2 regions of the Glutamicibacter sp. BW78 genome follow, and region 1 is predicted to be linked to the other one. Evidence: predicted binding sites of a transcription regulator. Region 1 holds the regulator's gene; the other holds the start of a gene.
What was found. The regulator HrcA, encoded in region 1, represses chaperone genes, less so after heat shock. The targets are predictions, from matches to a motif close to TTNGCACTCGNNNNNNNCGAGTGCNAA.
Positions count from the first base shown of each region.

Region 2: a site for HrcA is predicted at 6,210-6,236, ahead of groL (chaperonin GroEL). Genes of this name have one in related genera too.

Region 1 covers NZ_NRGU01000011.1:80,451-89,865, forward strand. Annotated here, with positions in the region: gene lepA (translation elongation factor 4) at 1-1,761, shown strand, start outside; gene hemW (radical SAM family heme chaperone HemW) at 1,767-2,996, shown strand; gene CIK75_RS02245 (DUF4870 domain-containing protein) at 3,073-3,486, opposite strand; gene CIK75_RS02250 (DUF3097 family protein) at 3,584-4,441, opposite strand; gene hrcA (heat-inducible transcriptional repressor HrcA) at 4,622-5,635, shown strand; gene dnaJ (molecular chaperone DnaJ) at 5,695-6,819, shown strand; gene CIK75_RS02265 (16S rRNA (uracil(1498)-N(3))-methyltransferase) at 6,819-7,622, shown strand; gene CIK75_RS02270 (GerMN domain-containing protein) at 7,638-8,567, opposite strand; gene CIK75_RS02275 (PhoH family protein) at 8,834-9,415, shown strand, end outside.
Region 2 covers NZ_NRGU01000020.1:54,987-64,326, reverse strand. Annotated here, with positions in the region: tRNA gene CIK75_RS03270 (tRNA-Val) at 225-301, shown strand; gene CIK75_RS03265 (hypothetical protein) at 439-1,335, opposite strand; gene CIK75_RS03260 (threonine/serine exporter family protein) at 1,860-4,151, shown strand; gene CIK75_RS03255 (uracil-DNA glycosylase) at 4,164-4,898, opposite strand; gene CIK75_RS03250 (DUF3263 domain-containing protein) at 5,042-5,338, shown strand; gene CIK75_RS03245 (LytR C-terminal domain-containing protein) at 5,389-6,102, shown strand; gene groL (chaperonin GroEL) at 6,419-8,056, shown strand; gene CIK75_RS03235 (DUF4031 domain-containing protein) at 8,153-9,049, opposite strand; gene CIK75_RS03230 (NAD(P)/FAD-dependent oxidoreductase) at 9,059-9,340, opposite strand, start outside.

The sequences.
Region 1 (9,415 bases):
AAGTCCACCTTGGCCGACCGGATGCTGCAATCCACGGGGATCGTCTCCCAGCGTGAGATGAAGGCACAATACCTGGACCGGATGGATATCGAGCGTGAGCGCGGCATCACCATCAAATCCCAGGCCGTTCGCATGCCGTGGGAAGTCGATGGCGTCTCCTATGCACTGAACATGATCGACACCCCGGGCCACGTCGACTTCACCTATGAGGTGTCCCGGTCGCTGGCAGCCAGCGAGGGAGCGATCCTACTGGTCGATGCCGCCCAGGGGATCGAAGCCCAGACTCTGGCCAACCTCTACCTGGCCATGGAAAACGATCTGACGATCATCCCTGTGCTCAATAAGATCGATCTTCCAGCCGCGCAACCCGAGAAGTATGCCGCCGAAATTGCCGGACTCATTGGGGGCAACCCTGAGGACGTGTTGAAGGTCTCGGGAAAGACCGGCGAAGGCGTCGACGCGCTGTTGGACAAAATCGTGCGCGACCTACCGCCTCCGGTCGGCAATGCCGATGCCCCGGCCCGAGCCATGATCTTCGACTCCGTCTACGACACCTACCGCGGTGTCGTCACGTACGTCCGAGTCGTCGACGGGAAGTTGAGCCCGCGCGAAAAGGTCCAGATGATGTCCACGCGCACCGCCCATGAGGTGCTCGAGATCGGGGTATCTTCGCCCGAACCGACACCTTGCAAAGGCCTGGGCGTCGGCGAGGTCGGCTACCTGATCACCGGTGTGAAGGACGTCCGGCTGTCAAAGGTCGGCGACACCATCACCTCCTTCGTCAATCCCGCTCCGGAGTCCCTCGGCGGTTACGAGGATCCCAAACCGATGGTCTTCTCCGGGCTGTACCCGATCGACGGATCGGATTACCCGGTCTTGCGCGATGCCCTGGACAAGCTCCTGCTCAACGACGCGGCACTGACCTTCGAACCGGAAACCTCGGTAGCCCTGGGCTTCGGCTTCCGCGTGGGTTTCCTGGGTCTGCTGCACCTGGAAATCACGCGTGAACGCCTGGAAAGCGAGTTCAACCTGGATCTCATTTCCACGGCCCCCAACGTCATCTACGACGTGGTGACCGAGGATAAGTCGGTGGTCACCGTGACCAACCCCAGCGAGTTCCCTGCCGGCAAGATCCAAGAAGTCCGCGAACCGATGGTGGCCGGCACGATCCTGACCCCGAATGAATTCGTCGGCTCGGTCATGGAACTATGCCAATCACGACGCGGCCAGATGCTCGGCATGGATTATCTCTCCGAGGACCGGGTGGAACTGCGGTACTTGCTCCCGCTGGCGGAAATCGTGTTCGATTTCTTCGATTTCCTCAAATCCAAGACGCGCGGCTATGCCTCCTTCGACTGGAAGGCAGAGGGCGAACAGGTCGCCGATCTGGTCAAGGTCGACATCCTGCTCCAGGGTGAGGCGGTGGACGCGTTCAGCGCGATCACCCATAAGGACAAGGCCTACCCCTATGGGGTCATGATGACCCGCAAGCTGCGCGAACTCATTCCGCGCCAGCAGTTCGAGGTCCCCATCCAGGCAGCCATCGGCTCGCGGATCATCGCCCGTGAATCCGTCCGGGCCATCCGCAAGGACGTACTGGCCAAATGCTACGGCGGCGATATCTCGCGTAAGCGCAAACTGCTCGAAAAGCAGAAGGAAGGCAAAAAGCGCATGAAGATGGTCGGCCGTGTCGAGGTCCCGCAGGAAGCCTTCATTGCGGCACTGTCCTCCGAAGGTTCCGCGGATAAGGCCAAGAAGTAGTCTTCATGCCTTCAGCTTTGCCCCTCGGGGATCCGGCGCCGGCCGATGGCCTGCTGCCTGCCAGCACCATCGACGGCGCCACCGAACGCGACTTCTGCATCTATGTGCATATCCCGTTCTGTGCCGTCCGTTGCGGATACTGCGACTTCAACACCTATACGGCTCATGAACTCGGCTCCGGTTCCAGTCAGGACACCTATGCAGCGGCAGCCTCCGCCGAACTCGAGTTCGGCGGAGGCGTGCTGCGTGCCAGCGGGTTGCCCGACCGGAAAGTCTCCACCGTTTTCTTCGGCGGCGGAACCCCGACCCTGTTGCCTGCAGAAGACTTGGCCTCGGTCCTGGAAACGATCCGCGAGACCTGGGGTCTGGTGGACGGCGCCGAAATCACCACGGAAGCGAACCCGGACTCCGTCACCTTCGAATCGCTCAGCACGCTGGCCGACGCCGGTTTCACCCGGGTGTCCTTCGGTATGCAGTCAGCCGTTCCTCACGTGCTGAAGACCTTGGACCGCACGCACCGCCCCGAGGGGGTCGGGCAGGCCGTGGCTTGGGCGCGCGAAGCCGGACTCGCTGTCAGCGTGGACTTGATCTACGGGGTACCGGGGGAGTCTCTGGACGATTGGCGGGCCTCCCTGCTGACGGCGCTGTCCTACGAACCCGACCATATTTCTGCCTACGCCCTCATCATCGAGGCCGGAACCCGGCTGGCCGCCCAGATTCGCCGCGGCGAAGTCGCGGATATCGATGACGACGACCACGCAGATAAGTATCTCCTGGCCGAAGAACTGCTCACCGCCGCAGGGTTCTCCTGGTATGAGGTCAGCAACTGGAGCCGCACCGAGGCGACCCGGTGCCGTCACAACATGGCCTATTGGAAGGGCGCCGACTGGTGGGGTGCCGGACCCGGAGCGCATTCGCATGTGGGCGGTCTACGCTGGTGGAACGTGAAGCATCCTGCGGCCTACCAACAGCGTATCGACGCCGGCACATCCCCTGCCGCTGGACGCGAAACCCCTGATGAGCAGGCTCGCCTGCTCGAACGCACGATGCTGTTGACCCGCATCGTCGACGGTCTACCCGTTTCGGAGCTGCCGTCCTCGGGACGCCAGGCAGTGGCCGGACTCATCGCCGACGGGCTCATTGACGGATCGGCAGCCGTGCGGGGACAGGTCATCCCGACCTTGAATGGTCGCCTGCTCGCCGATTCCATCGTGCGTCGGCTGCTGGACTTCTAGGAGAGATGCTCCCGGACGGGTGCAGGCCCGGGAACAAGGTTCCCGGGCCTGCACGAATATTTCCTGACGCGGACTGCTAGTCGATGAGTCTGAGGTTGAAGGGGTAACGGTACGGCCGACCGCGGTTGACCTCGATGCCGGCGACCACGCCGCTGACGGTGATATAGGTCCACAACGCTACGGCGATGATGGCGAAGACCCCACCGATCACCGGGATGAGCATCAGGATATTGGAGATGAGGGCCAGGACGGTGAGGGGAAGCGTGAAGTTCAGCGCTTCCTTGGACTCCTGCGCGGTGAACGCCCCGCGGTCACGGTAGACGAGGTAGATGATCCCCGAGGGAATGCACCCGAGAATGCCACCAAAGTGGGCGATCGTCGCCCACTGGCGGTCCTCCGAAGGAGTCAGCGGCAGGGGAGCCGACGACGAACCCTCGAAGCGCCGCGCGTCGGCTGAGCCTTCGCTGGGCTTCTTGCCTGATCCGTTCATCACTACGTCTTTCCTCCCGTCCTGCACAGTTTTGCCTAGTTTATCGCCACGTGGTGCACCAAGCACCCCTTCGCGGGGCTTGCGGCGCGCCGAGGCGTCAGTGACGTCCTGTCGTGAGGAAGTCAATCACCTCTTCGACCCGTCCGAGCAGGCTCGGTTCCAGGTCAGCATAGCTGTTCACCTGGCCCAGAAGCCGACGCCAGCCCAGGGCGACATCTGCCTGGCTGGCATGGGCCCACCCCAGGCCCTTGAGAATTCCCGTCTTCCAGTCCGTACCGCGGGGGACGACCGGCCAGGCAGTGATGCCGAGTACTTGGGGCCTGATGGCCTGCCAAACGTCGACGTAAGGGTGTCCGACGATCAGGACGTTGGATGTGGCTCCCGGAACACGCATGGCCTCGGCGGCGATCTTCTCCTCCTTGGTTCCGGAGATCAGATGGTCAACCAGGATCCCGAGTTTGCGGTGGGGGCCTGGGGAGAATTCGGCGATCGCTCCCGCCAGGTCGTCGACACCGTGCAGGGGTTCCACGACGATGCCTTCCACCCTCAGGTCATGACCCCACACTTTTTCGACCAGTTCGGCGTCGTGCTTGCCTTCGACCCAGATCCGACTGGCCAAGGCGGTGCGGGCTTTGAGATTCGACACCTTTACCGAACCCGAGGCGCTCCTACTTCCGCTGGCTCCGGTTCCAGACGCTGTGGCTTGGGGTTCGATGATCTCCACGGGCTCGCCTTCCACCAGGAAACCGAAGCCGGTGGGGAAGGATCTGGTCTTGCCGCGACGATCCTCCAGGACCACCAGTCGCAGGCCGCCGGAACGTTCGATCCGGACGATCTCACCTACCCAGCCTGACTGCACATCTTCGAGCAGTAGGCCCCGTGCGGCGGGGACTCGGCGTAGCTGTCGGGCTTTCGGCGCCGATAGATCCTGGGCTCCCCACTGGTGGATATCCAATTGCTGACACGGCCTTTCCCTGGGTCGGGCAGCCTCGTGGATCGGGCCACCAGCGCCGATGCGCGCGGCCACCATGCTAACAAGTGCTCCTTCGTATTAGACTTAGCACTTAGGCGTGTCGAGTGCTAAGCCACGAGGCCGTCATCAGTCCATCCACCACGAGACCCACAGGAGGATCGAATGTCAGTTCCACGGCGCCTCGAGGTCCTGCGGGCGATCGTCGAGGACTATGTCCATTCCCGGGAACCGGTCGGCTCCAAGGCCCTGGTAGAACGGCACCGTTTGGGGGTATCGGCGGCGACCATTCGCAACGATATGTCGGCGCTGGAAGAAGAGGGCCTCATTATCGCCCCGCATACGTCCTCGGGAAGGATCCCGACCGAGCGGGGCTACCGGTATTTCGTGGACCAGATCGACGCCGTCCGCCCCCTCTCGCCCGCCGAAAGCCGGGCCATCCACCGCATGCTTGAAGGCACCAACGATCTGGACGAAGTCCTGGAACGTACGGTCAGGCTCCTGGCCCAACTCACCAACCAGGTGGCAGTGCTTCAAGTACCGCAGTTTAGCGATGCGACGGTCCGCCACATAGAATTGGTGGGTTTGGGTTCCGGTCAGGTCCTCACGATCCTGATCACCAATACGGGCAAGGTCGACCAACGGGTGGTCCTGGTCCCCCCGGAGACCAGCGATGACTCACTCGCGGACCTGAAGGCCACGTTCTTGGCGGCTACCTCGGGTCAGCGGATGCAAAGCATCGGCGATCTGGCCCTGGCCGCCTGTGAGAAACTGGCTCCTTCCCTGCGCGATTCCGGGAGGATCCTGGCCCAGGCCTTGGCTTCGTTGGGGGATAACTCGGTGATCGAGCGAATGATCATGGCAGGAACCGCCAACCTCGCCCGTTCCACCGGGGATTTTCCGTTGACGATCACCCCGGTGCTCGAAGCCCTCGAGGAACAAGTTGTCCTCTTGCGGTTGTTCTCCGAATTGGAGCAGGACGCCCGGGGCATTGCCGTGCAGATCGGACGGGAGAACCTCTATGGCGGCTTGGCGGAGACCTCGGTCGTAGCCACAGGCTATGGTCCGGGATCCACTGCCAAAATCGGTGTCCTGGGTCCCACCCGGATGGACTACCCCACCAGCATGGCGGCCGTTCGCGCGGTCGCCCGTTATCTTTCCCGTATCCTGGCCGGCTGACGGATCAGGACTCGGGGATACAGCATGTACAGATTGTCGGAAAGGACACAGCACACACTGTGAGCAGCCACTACGAAACCCTCGGCGTCGCGCGCGACGCCTCCGCCGAGGAAATCAAGAAGTCCTATCGGAAGCTCGCCCGCAAGCTTCACCCGGATGTGAACCCGGGCGAGGACGTTTCGGATAAGTTCAAGTCGGTCACCCACGCCTACGAGGTTCTTTCGGACCCGCAGAAGCGGGAGATCTATGATGCGACGGGCAATGAGAACGGCACTGCCGGCGGCGGCGGAGGTGGCGGTGGCGGCTTCGGCGGCTTCGGGGACATCTTCGAACAGTTCTTCGGCGGGGGTGCGGCCCAGGGCCCGGCCTCGCGGACCCAACGCGGCCGCGATGCACTGGTCACCGCGAGCATCGAACTCAAGGATGCCGTCCAAGGCACCGTCTACACCCTGGACATCGAGACGGCGGTGACCTGTGGCGTCTGCCAGGGCACCTGCTGCCAGCCCGGAACCTCACCCGAAACGTGCACCATCTGCCACGGGCAGGGCCAGGTGCAACGTCCGGTCCGTTCATTCCTGGGCAATATGATGACCGTCGAAACCTGCAGTGCCTGCCGCGGCTTCGGCACCACCTTGCCCAGCCCCTGCAACGAGTGCATGGGCCAGGGCCGGGTGCGTGAGCGCGTGTCCAAGCAGTTGAAGATCCCCGCGGGTGTCGCCACCGGCACGCGCATCCACTTGGACAGCCAGGGGGAGGCGGGCCCCGGCGGCGGCCCCTCCGGCGACCTATACGTGGAAATCAACGTCAAACGCCATGCGGTCTTCGAACGTGAAGGCAACGACCTGCATGCCACCTTGCGCATCCCGATGACGGCGGCCGCCCTCGGCACCGATATGAAATTGGAAACCTTCGACGGCGAGCAGGACATCCAGATCGAACCGGGCACCCAGTCTGCCGATACGGTCAAGCTCTCCCAGTTGGGCGTCCCGCGACTGCGCGGTGGCAGCCGCGGCGACCTGATCGTTCACCTGCAGGTGGAGACCCCCACGAAGGTCGACGACGAACAGCGCGAGCTACTCGAGCGTTTGGCCACGCTCCGCGACGAAGAATTCGCCGAAGGCCGCCTGGCCGAACGCGGCGGAGTCTTCTCTCGATTGCGCGATAAATTGGGCCACCGCGCCTGATGAGCAACCAGGCGTTCCTGCTCGACGATGGGCTGCCGGCCTCCGCGGCCCCGGGCGACGCCGTCGTCATCGATGGCCCCGAGGGCCATCATGCGGTGACGGTAAAAAGGGTTCGTCCCGGTGAGCAGATCGATGTGCTCTCCGGGACGGGGACCCGCGCCGTCTGCACGGTACGGGAGACGGCGAAAGCAAGTTTAACCGCCATCATCGACCGGATCGAGCGGGAGGATGAACCTCCTGTCGAGCTGGTCCTGGTCCAGGCCTTGGCCAAGGGGGATCGGGATCTCCAGGCCGTCGAAGCGGCCGTCGAGCTCGGTATTGATGCGATTCAGCCGTGGCAGTCTGATCGCTCGGTGGTCAGATGGGCGGCAGCAAAGGCCGATAAGGGCCGGGCCAAATGGGCGGCGACGGTCAGGGCTGCGGTCAAGCAATCCCGGCGTACCCGACTGCCCGAGGTCGCATCGGTGATGACCACGCAGCAGTTGGCTGCCCGGTTGGCTCAACCAAAGACCCAGGATGGGCCCGAAGTGGCGATCATCCTCCACGAGAGCGCCACGGAACCGCTGTCCGCCGTCGTCCGGAATTTCATGGACGAGGTTGCCGCCGGCGATCCTGCAGCGGGACGCCCACGGATTCTGCTGCTGGTCGGCCCCGAAGGCGGAATCGCCGACGCCGAGATCTCCCGGCTCACCGAAGCGGGGGCCCAGACAGCGGTTTTGGGACGCCACGTCCTCCGAGCTTCGACCGCGGGACCTGCGGCGTTGGTGATCACCCGTCATATTGCCGGGGTTTTGGACCGGTAGAGACCAAACGCCGGATTATTTGACGGTGAACGTCGTGGAGTCCTCGGATTGCCGTGCCGTGGAGTCGTCCTTGCTGCCCCAGACGGCCAGCGTGTAGTCGCCCTTTTCAACGTCGGTGGTCAGGGCGAACGTGTTATCTGCCAAGTCGCCCTCACCCAGCTTCATGGTGCCCGAGTCCACCCGGACTTCCTCTTTGCCCTCGGCACGCATCAGCTCCCACTGCGTTCCACCGGGGAAGGCGACCGAGGTTCCCTGGACCTTGAGCTTGCCGGCAGGGACCTTGGCCCCCTCTTGCGGGTCAATGATCCAAATCGGGGCACGGAACCGTGTATTGCGCCGAATCGGTCCGGTGAGTTCTACATGCCCAAAGGCGTTGAACCCGGAATGGCCGTCCACCAGGATGTTGACGCTGGCGGGTGGATCCTGCCCGATCAAACCAGCAGCAGAGGCCGCGGCGGTCGCGGTGTACACCAATTGTTGGATGGCCCGCTGGGCCAGACCTTCATCGAGCTTGCGGCTAAAAGCATCGGCCGAGAGGTCCACGGTGATGACGTTATTGGCGTCGATCGAGGTGCCGATGCGGGTGGGCTTGCTCCACAGGTTGAAATAGTCGGGGTCATCGGGTTGGTGCTCGGTGAGGTATTTGATCGCGGTGGTGACCGGATCGCCCTGGTCCTCGGCGGCAAGATATTCCCGGTACAGGTAGACGGTCGAATCGCGTTCGCCGAGCCAGTAGATCGGGGACAGGTGCGGGCCGCTGAGGCTTTCCAACGCGGCCGAACTACTGCGCCCGGCCACCGAAGAGGAGACATCCGTTGCCGCCGGCATGCTGGTCGGGGCGCCCTCGGGTGTTCCGACACAGGCGGCGACCGTTCCCAACGAGAGCACCGCAACCAACATCACCATGCGGCCACGCATACGGCGGCTGGCGGGGGCGGCGATCACTGGGGTCCTCTGGTTCGGCGGAAATTTAACGACGGGCAGACACACGTGTGCCGCGGCCGACCATTAATCTTGGCACACGATGTCCTCCCCGGGACCCCGGATCGGGGTCCGGGGGAGGACCGTTGCAAGACCGATATATACACTTGCATGAATAACGGAAGCCTCCTGCGGGCCGGTCACGTAGGATGGAGGCGTGCCGAACGACCGCGAACCCGCGGCCGGAGCGGCTGTCAACCAGCACGAAAACGGGAGGGCAACCCACTAGGATGACCGACGAGGACAACACCACCGCACCGGAGGCGAACCGGGCCACGGTGATCACGTTTTCCAGCAGCGATCAGATGGTCGGTGCGCTCGGCGCAAACGACGAGGTGCTGCGCATCCTGCAGGGGGTCTATCCCTCCGTTCAATTGCATGTGCGCGGTAATGAACTGAGCATTACCGGGGAGGCTGCTGCGGCGGGCCGTGCCGAGCACGTGGTGAGAGAGGCCCGCTCCTTGGCCGCGCGGGGCACCCGGGTCTCGGCCCAACTGGTCGAACAACTGGTGCGCCTGGTCGAATCCGATGGTGCGCTGCGCAGTTCAGGATCCGAAACCTTTGGACTGAACATTCTTTCGGGCCGCGGTAAACGGATTCGGCCCAAAACGGTCAATCAGAAGGCCTATGTTGATGCCATCGACGCCAACACGGTCATCTTCGGCATCGGCCCTGCAGGTACCGGCAAGACGTTCCTGGCCATGGCCAAGGCCGTCCAGGCCCTGCAGGCCAAGGAAGTCAGCCGGATCATCCTCACCCGCCCGGCCGTCGAGGCGGGGGAGAAGCTCGGTTTCCTCCCGGGATCACTGAAC
Region 2 (9,340 bases), on a different contig from region 1:
GTTGCGGTGGCTTCGACGGCCAAGAGCTGGGCGAAGGTCACCTATAAGGGCAAGAAGGGCTATGTTGCCGCGAGCTACCTGAAGTAAATACCGGCGACGCCGGCGCCCCTCTCCTCAGGCAGGTGAGGGGCGGCGGCCTCCGGTTTCGCGGCGAACTCGATGAATTTGGTGGCGGGGCACGCCTCCGGTACCCTTTCTAGGTACGCCATCGCGGCGTGGCACCCGGTTCTTTAGCTCAGTTGGTTAGAGCGTTCGCTTCACACGCGAAAGGTCGCTGGTTCGAATCCAGTAAGAACCACCATCACCCCTCCTCCGGTATCGGAAGAGGGGTTTTTGCCGCCCGGAACCCCGACGGAACCGGCGGCCCACGGCGGCTGTCGCGCCCTTGAGACGGACTTGGGGATCGGTGCGGCTCTTCTGGAGGGCGAACACTAGCGATCAGCTGGCTGTGAACCAGCTGTCATCCCGGTCGACGCTCTTCGCCTGGCCACTGCCATCGACGACCGCGGTGACCTGCTCCAGCTCGGGAGCATCCATATAAAGGTTGTCAAGGATGGTCACCGAAATGCCCTGCAGATCCTCTTCGACAGTCATCATTCCGGAACCCACTTCATAGGAGGAGGGGAATGACTTGTCGAGGTGGATGACGAGTTCACCCTTCTCGGAAGATTCCCAGGACGTGATCAGTCGGAACGATGAAACCAGGCCTTCGGGCCCCTGGACGCCAAGTTGTTCGAACCATTGATTCATTTTTTCGTCCGCCCAGGCCTGGCCCTTGAGCTGGGATTCGGGACGTGGATCCGCGGCCATCATGGAGTCCCGCATGCTGACAGGCTGGCTCCGTTCCCACTTCCCGCGGGCATAGTCCACTGACAAGGTCCCGTCTTCGGTGACCGCTGTGATGTTCTCCACCGTGGGGAATTCTTCCGCGACGCTCTGCATCATCACACCGGCGATGGAGTCGAGTTCACTTGTTGCCGAGTAGTCGCTGATCCCCTCGGCGTTCCCGGTAATCGAATCATCGACGTGCAGAACGATCTCTCCGGGTTCCGTAGATTCCCAGCGGGTCACCAGGTTGAAAGGCCATATGAAACCTTGGATGCTGCGGGCGCCCTCAAAGTCGAGCCACTGCTGCATGACGGCATCGACCCATTGCTGTCCTGTGCCGGTTGGGTCCTGCGAAGGCATGACCGATGGTGAGGCGCGGGGGACTCCCGAAGCCTTCGTTTCCGTGGCTTGTGGTGCTGATTCGGATATGTCATTGCTGGAAACACTGCAACCGGCGAGTGCGATGGCCACCACGAGCGTGGGCGCCACGAAGTAAAAATGTTTCATCTGTTCCCCCAACAGTTGGATTCATGGCGAGTCTAGGGGGAAGGCACTGACGCTTTGGCACGCTGACGCCACACGCAACGAATCGTTACAACTTGGAAACCCCTAGTCACAGCCATATATCTCGAAAGTTCGAATCGGCTCGGTGCTGTGCTCCCATCCGGGGTTGCGTGCATGCGAAGGGCCGGCCCCACCTGCCGGGGATAACTGAACGGTCCAGTCCGTTTCGGCCCCCTACCGTGGAGGTCGGACTACGCTCCTCGCCGATGTCCAAGCCGCGAGGTTGGAAGAGCCTTGCGGGGACTTGCGGGTTCCGCGTGACGTCATGGGGGTACTTTCCTGAAAAGCCTTCTCATCGGGTTGTCTCCGACGCTAGGGGCCCCGTCGCAGGCTGGAACATCCACTCGGTTGATCCTGCACACGGCCGCTCTTTTGACGTTGGACACATCGGTCGGTCCACGGCTCTTTTGGCCTTGCCTCCGGTTGTAGAGTTGCCTACAGGAAACCCCGTCAGAACAGGAGAGTTCGTGTCCGACCGCGACAAGCCGGAGCCCTCCGAAATCACGGCGCCCACTCAGGATCCGAACCCGAAGGCCGGGGTGATGCCGCGCATTCCGACGTCGGAAATCAAACAGCCGGCAGGGCTCTTCAGCAGATTGGCCAGAAGCGCAAACCGTTCCTCGGAGAACGACGACGAGGCCGCTTCCGAAATCGAAGACACCGCACCGGGCTATCACGACGACTGGGTCAAAACGGAGCCCACTGGGGCGTTGGCGTATACGCCCGAGGCCTCAGACGCCGTCGAACAAGCGCGTCCTCGCACCGACCATGTCCTGCCCAGCGGCAGTGTCGACCTGCCGGGCTCCCCGGATGACCGTTCCAAGACGGAGCCGGTGTGGGATGGCATCACCCCACGGACCGCAGAGGTCCCCATCGCCGCGCCGCCGGCCCCGACGGCCTCACCCGGACCCCCCGAACGGGCCGACGCCACTGCCGCACCAGCCCAAGAAACGAAACAGGCTTCCGAACCATCGGCGACGACGTCCCCCGAGCAGCGGGTCAAGCCCTCGCGGAAGACCCAGCCAGGGTGGCCAGGCCGAACACCGGGCGCCCCCAAAAAGGGGGCAGCCAAGACCGCTGAGTATTCGGGCCCGACACCATCGACCGGTTCCACCCGTAAACCGGCACCGTGGAAGATCCCCGCGGCCCGACGACCCAAGCCGGCTCCGGCGGCACCTCCGACAACTACTTCGGTTCCGATCGACCCCGCCGTCGCGAGAGTATCCAACGTCGTCGCGCCGGAGGCACGCACCGGCCCGTCCGCGAAAGCCTCACCCAAGACCACCCCGCGGCCGGCACCGGCCCCGTTCCATGCCCCGAACCCGTTGCCGAGCGTCGCCCGGGCCGCCGGAAAGGCCACCCCTGCGGCCAAACGTGCGTTCTCGAAGCTGATGCACACCGAATCGCCGCCGACCCAGGCGTTCTCGATCGTGGACCGGCTGGTGGGTAGCCCCTATGCGAACCCGCTGATCCAGCAGCCGGGTGAATTCGACGCCAACGCCCGCCAGACCCTGGAATTTGCCTTGGATATGGCGGAGTCGATGTTCCGTTTCGGCGCCGGTGCCCTGCAGGCGGAAACCAGCGTCATCGCTGTCACCGCATCGTTGGGTCTGAGCAATGTCGACGTGGAGATCACCAACCAGTCGATCCATATCAACTACGCCCCACAAGACCAGAACCCGGTCTCCCTCTTGCGCGTGGTGCGTTCCTGGACCGGCAACTACCGGGGGCTGGCCCTGCTGCACGGTCTGGTCTCAGAGATCATTGCCGGTGGTGTCACCCGCACTCAGGCCACCGATCGATTACGCGAGATCCTCCGACAGCCCAAGCCCTACCCCCGGTGGATGGCCACCATGGGTGGCGGTGGTTTCTGCGCAGCCTTCGTCATGTTCATCGGAGGCAGTTGGTTCGGCGCGCTCGTAGCGCTGATTTCCTTCTGCCTGATTACCGGCATCATGAACGTCGTGGGCAGTTGGAGGGTCCCCGAATTCTTCACCATCGGGCTCGGTTCAGCAGTCACCACGGGCATCGCCATGCTTCTCTGGGCGGTCAACGCGCCGATCTCCCCGGCGGTGGTCGTGGCCGGCGGGATCATGTTGTTGTTGCCCTCGTCGAGATTCGTTTCGGCGGTCCAGGACGCGATTAACGGATTCCCGGTCACCGCAGCTGGCCGTTTCTTCTCATCCCTCCTGATCTACGGGGCCATTATTGCCGGGATCACCGCGGCACTGGTGACCGGGACGTTGCTGGGGATGCGGCGGTTGGACGTGTCCAATATCGACCAGATCTCCTACCCGACGGCGTTCCTGGCGTTCTTGGTCGCGGTCGCGGTGTTCTGCGTATCCATCTTCGAGCAGACAGCGCGCAGTCTGCTGCTGCCCACAGCCGGGGTCGCCCTGACCGGTTATCTGGCACTTTTGCTCGCACAAGCAATTGGGGTGGGGGACCGGATGGCCCCGGCCGTGGCGGCCATCGTTGTCGGTGGAGTCGGTCGCTGGGTGGCCATGAAGATGACCGCCCCGCAGCTCGTGGTCGCCGTCCCGGCAGTGACCTTCCTGCTGCCCGGACTGACGATTTTCCGAGCCATGTATGGCATCACGATCGATGCGGGAGACATGTCCGTGGGGCTGCTCCAAATGTTCAACGCCTTCGCCATCATCGTGGCCATCGCCGGCGGCGTTGTGCTCGGCGATACCGTCGCTCGCCCCTTCACCAAGGGGTGGATCACCCACGAACGGCGACGCATCCGCCGCCGCTAGCGGAGGTGCCGATCAGCCGGACAGCGGAAGCGTGGCTCCGGTATCCGGATGGTCATCGGTGGGTGCAGGTAAGCGCCAATCGACGGGATCCGCGCCCTGACCGGTGAGCAGTTCGTTGGCCCGGGTGAACGGGCGCGAGCCGAAGAAGCCGCGCCGTGCCGACAACGGCGAGGGATGGGCGCTGGTGATCACCGGCGTCGTACCGAGCAGTGGTTCGAAGCCCTGGGCTTGCCGTCCCCACAGGATGGACACCAGCGGGGTCGGGCGTGCCACCAGCGCGGTGATGGCTGCGGTCGTAAATTCCTGCCACCCCAGCTTCCGATGTGAGCCGGTGTCCCCGGCGGCCACCGACAGGATCGGGTTCAACAGCAAGACGCCCTGCTCGGCCCAAGCGCTCAGGTTCCCGGTAGCTGGAAACGGGTAGCCGGTGTCTTGGCAGTATTCGGTGAAGATGTTTTTCAGGCTGCGGGGCAGTGGGGTCACCGACTCATCGACGGCGAAGGCCAGCCCAATCGAGTGCCCGGGTGTCGGGTAGGGGTCCTGACCGAGGATGAGGACCCTGACGTCCGCCAGCGGCAGGTGGAAGGCTCGCAACAGATGTTCGGGGGCCGGTAGCACCTGCTCGCCGGCAGCACGCCGAGCGGAAAGGTCCGTATCGATCTTTTGCAACCGAGGCATCACCGGAGCCAGGGCCTCGGCCCAGTCGGGGGCCATGGGCCAGGGGGTTTGCTCCACAGCTGTCTTCATGAGCCCATTCTGCCCGGCAGAACGCACCAACCGGCAAATGACATCGATGTAATTCGCCACTAGGATGGGTGTGGGCGACTCGCGTCCGGGCCAGGCCCGGCGGCAGGAATCGTCGGAGGAGCGACAGGTCAAGGAGGCAGGCGATGGCAGTACAGGCGGGCGAACTGGAGTTCGAACCCGACGAGGACAGCCCGCTGGACGTCCGCGACCAGCAGATTCTGGCGCTCGAACGTCAATGGTGGAAATACGCCGGTGCCAAGGAACAGGCCATCCGCGAACTTTTCGATCTTTCGGCGGCCAACTACTACCAGCTGCTCAATGCACTGATCGACACGGACGCCGCGCTGGCGCATGATCCGATGCTTGTCAAAAGATTGCGTAGACTTCGATCAACGAGGCATCGTGCCCGCAGTGCGCGCCGGCTGGCGGGCGAGGCGTAGGCCCGATTCCGGCACCATCCGCCGCTGCACCGAAGGAACCAAGGACTGCGATGACGAAGCACCCGAACGACGAGTTCGACAGGGTCCCGGAATTCACCGACCGTAAGGGAATTCACCGGCAAACCATTTCCGGCGCCGCTACCCGCCGGTCACCATTGGGCTGGATCGTCGCCTTCGGCATCTTGGCCCTGGTCGTTGGCCTCTTCAGCTACTTCGTCCTGCCGCAGTTGACCGGCCAGCCGGTCGCCACCCCGGCAAACAGTTCCAGTTCGGCCAGCCAGTCCCCGGCCTCGGCAACGAAGGGTGCAGCGGAAAGTCAGGCGCCGGAGGAATCCGCGGATGATTCCGCAGCCGCTGAATCCTCTGCCGCCGCCGAGTCTGCAGCTGCGGCGAAATCCGAGGCAGCAGCCTCCGAGGCGGCGAAGAAGTCCAAGGCCGCTGCCGCTTCCTCCAGTTCCGCTGCCGCAGCCTCCTCCAGCTCTGCCGCTGCCGCGCCGGATACCTCCACCAAGATCGGCGTCTACAACGGCTCCCGCCGAACGGGCTTGGCCGCCTCCGGCCAGGCCAAGCTCAGCGCCGCGGGCTTTAGCAATCTCAGCGCCGCGAACTGGACCAAACGCGTGAGCAGCTCGATCGTCTACTACAAGTCCGACGAGGATAAAGCCACTGCCGAGAAGGCCGCCGGCGCGATGGGGATCGGCACGGTGTACCAAACCTCGCAGATTCCCGGTCGCATCGCCGTCGTTCTCGGAGCCGATTTCTAGGTCCCCACGGTCCCAGTGGCGCCGTTCGGGTTAAGCCGGACGTGAAGAGTTTCCCGAAAACGGCCCTCATGGCTTGCACTCGAGGGTGGAGAGTGCCAATAATTGATTTAGCACTCAGGTGTTGCGACTGCTAAGCGCGGGGCGGATCCATTTCGTCACAACCTACCGGCAGCGAATACCGCGGGTGAACCCCGGATCAGTTGCAGCGAGGGTGTGGGCGCGGCGTTCAGATAACGCAGCACCCCACCCGTCCGTCGCGGGCGTTTCAACTGGTTCATGAATTCGCAAGACTGTCCCGAAAGGACCACTAGCCACTATGGCCAAGATGATTGCATTTGACGAGGAAGCACGCCGCGGCCTCGAGCGGGGTTTGAACACCCTGGCCGACGCCGTCAAGGTGACCCTCGGCCCGCGCGGGCGCAACGTTGTTCTCGAGAAGAAGTGGGGCGCACCCACCATCACGAACGACGGCGTCTCCATCGCCAAGGAAATCGAGCTGGACGAGCCGTACGAGAAGATCGGTGCCGAGCTGGTCAAGGAGGTCGCCAAGAAGACCGACGACATCGCAGGCGACGGCACCACCACCGCTACCGTGCTGGCCCAGGCACTGGTCAAGGAAGGCCTGCGCAACGTTGCTGCCGGCGCCGACCCGCTCTCGCTGAAGCGCGGGATCCAGAAGGCCGTCGAGGCCGTGACCAGCGAACTGTTCGACTCGGCAGTGGAAATCGAAACCAAGGAGCAGATCGCGGCCACCGCGTCGATCTCCGCTGGTGATTCCCAGATCGGCGAACTCATCGCTGAGGCCCTGGACAAGGTCGGCAAGGAAGGCGTCGTCACGGTCGAGGAGTCCAACACCTTCGGGCTGGACCTCGAACTGACCGAAGGCATGCGCTTCGATAAGGGCTACCTCTCGGCCTACTTCGTCTCCGATGCAGAACGTCAGGAAACGGTCCTCGAGGATCCGTACATCCTGATCGTCAACTCCAAGATCTCCTCCGTCAAGGACATGGTCGCCGTCCTGGAGAAGGTCATGCAGTCCGGCAAGCCGCTGCTGATCATCGCCGAAGACATCGAGGGCGAAGCCCTGGCCACCCTCGTGGTCAACAAGCTCAAGGGCACCTTCAAGTCCGTTGCCGTGAAGGCACCGGGCTTCGGTGACCGTCGCAAGGCCATGCTCGCCGATATCGCCATCCTCACCGGTGGCCAGGTCATCGCCGAGGAAGTCGGACTGAAGCTCGAAACCGCAACGCTCGACCAGTTGGGACAGGCCCGCAAGGTCGTTGTCACCAAGGACGAGACCACCATCGTTGAGGGTGCCGGCGACGCCGAGGAGATCTCGGGCCGGGTCAACCAGATCCGTGCCGAAATCGAAAACTCCGATTCGGATTACGACCGCGAGAAGCTGCAGGAACGTCTGGCCAAGCTGGCCGGTGGCGTTGCAGTGATCAAGGCCGGTGCCGCAACCGAGGTCGAGCTCAACGAGCGCAAGCACCGCATCGAAGACGCCGTGCGTAACGCCAAGGCAGCAGTCGAAGAGGGCATCGTCGCCGGCGGCGGCGTGGCTCTGATTCAGGCTGGCGCGAAGGCCTTCGCGAAGCTGACACTGGAAGGCGACGAGGCCACTGGCGCGAACATCGTCAAGGTTGCCATCGAAGCCCCGCTGAAGCAGATTGCCTTCAACGCCGGCCACGAGCCCGGCGTCGTCGCCGATAAGGTCAAGGGCCTGCCCTCGGGCCACGGCCTGAACGCCGCAACCGGTGTGTACGAGGACCTGCTGGCAGCAGGCGTCAACGACCCGGTGAAGGTCACGCGCTCCGCCCTGGAGAACGCAGCCTCCATCGCCGGTCTGTTCCTCACCACCGAGGCAGTCGTCGCCGATCAGCCCGAGAAGGCTGGCGCCGGGATGCCCGGTGGAGACGACATGGGCGGCATGGGCGGTATGGGCGGCTTCTAGCCTCCCGGGCCCTGTAGCCCCTGCACGACGACGCCGGCGCGGTCACCTCGGAAACGAGGGGCCGCGCCGGCGGCGTTTAAGCCAGGGGAGCGGTTGCTATGCGACCGGCAGTTCTGCCAGCTCGGCGAGGAGGTTGGACCTGGCGGGCCCCTCCCAGAGAAACCGTCCGCTGCTGGTGCCGAAGAGCGGTTCGGTGGCTAGCAGGGAGCGCAGAACGGCTGACCGGCCCCGAGCGAAATCGACGTCAGACACCATGGAGTAGTCGCGGCGCACTGCGGCCACATAACGGCGATAGGCGGGCTCCGGACGGGCGAGGACCTCCAGATCGGCATCGCAGAGCAGCCGGCCGGCGGCGTCATGTTCCGCGGGACGGTGGCTGGTGGTCACCCGCACGAGCCGGGCCACCTCGTCTATCTCGGCGTTCGGGACGCCGGAGGCTGGAAGCAGCTGCTCCGCCAATCGCGCGGATTCCTCCTCGTCCTGACCTGCGACCCCGGCATAGACGGCGTCGTGGAACCAGGCGGCCAGCCAGGGCGCGCGCGGATGGGAGCCGAGAGGCTCTCCTTTCGAACGCAGCAGGTCGAGGGCCCGCAGCACGGCCAGCAGGTGGGCCCGGTCGTGGTAATGCCGGTGAGGCTCTGACCAGCGGGCCATCAGTTCTGCGGCGATGCCCGTGTTCCCGGGGAGCAACCGGTCCCAGGCGTCGGCGAGGACTCCTTCGAGCTTCTCGGGGCGTTGATGGGCGGGGATACGCACGCCGGAGCGGATTAGGCGCCGGGCCAGTTCGGTGGCTGGAACCGGAAGAGCCCCGGCAGCGACAAGGGAGTCGAAACGGCGACGGGGGACGTCATAGTGGTCTCGGTCGAAGGCGCGCCGACTCAGCCCGGCTGTCGCAGCAAAGGCATGGAGCTCTTCCACCGAGACATCGGAAACCAGATGCGAGAAGACCGTACCGTGGGCCGGCCACAGCGGGGGGTCGATGAGGATGGCCATGGACCCAGATTACCGGCGTTCCCAGTCCCGCAGTACTGCCTGTGCGGCGTTCCATCCGGCCATTCCGTGCACGCCTCCGCCCGGCGGGGTGGAGGAGGAGCAGATGTAGAGTCCCGGTGTCCCGGTGTTGTAGGGCCGCAGGGTCGGCGCCGGGCGCAGGACTTGTTGGATCCCCTTGAGCGATCCACCCCCGATGTCTCCTCCCACGAGATTCGGGTTCCACGACTCCAACACCTGCGGCGAGGAATCGACCCGGCCGATAATGCGGTCCTGGAATCCGGGGGCGAACCG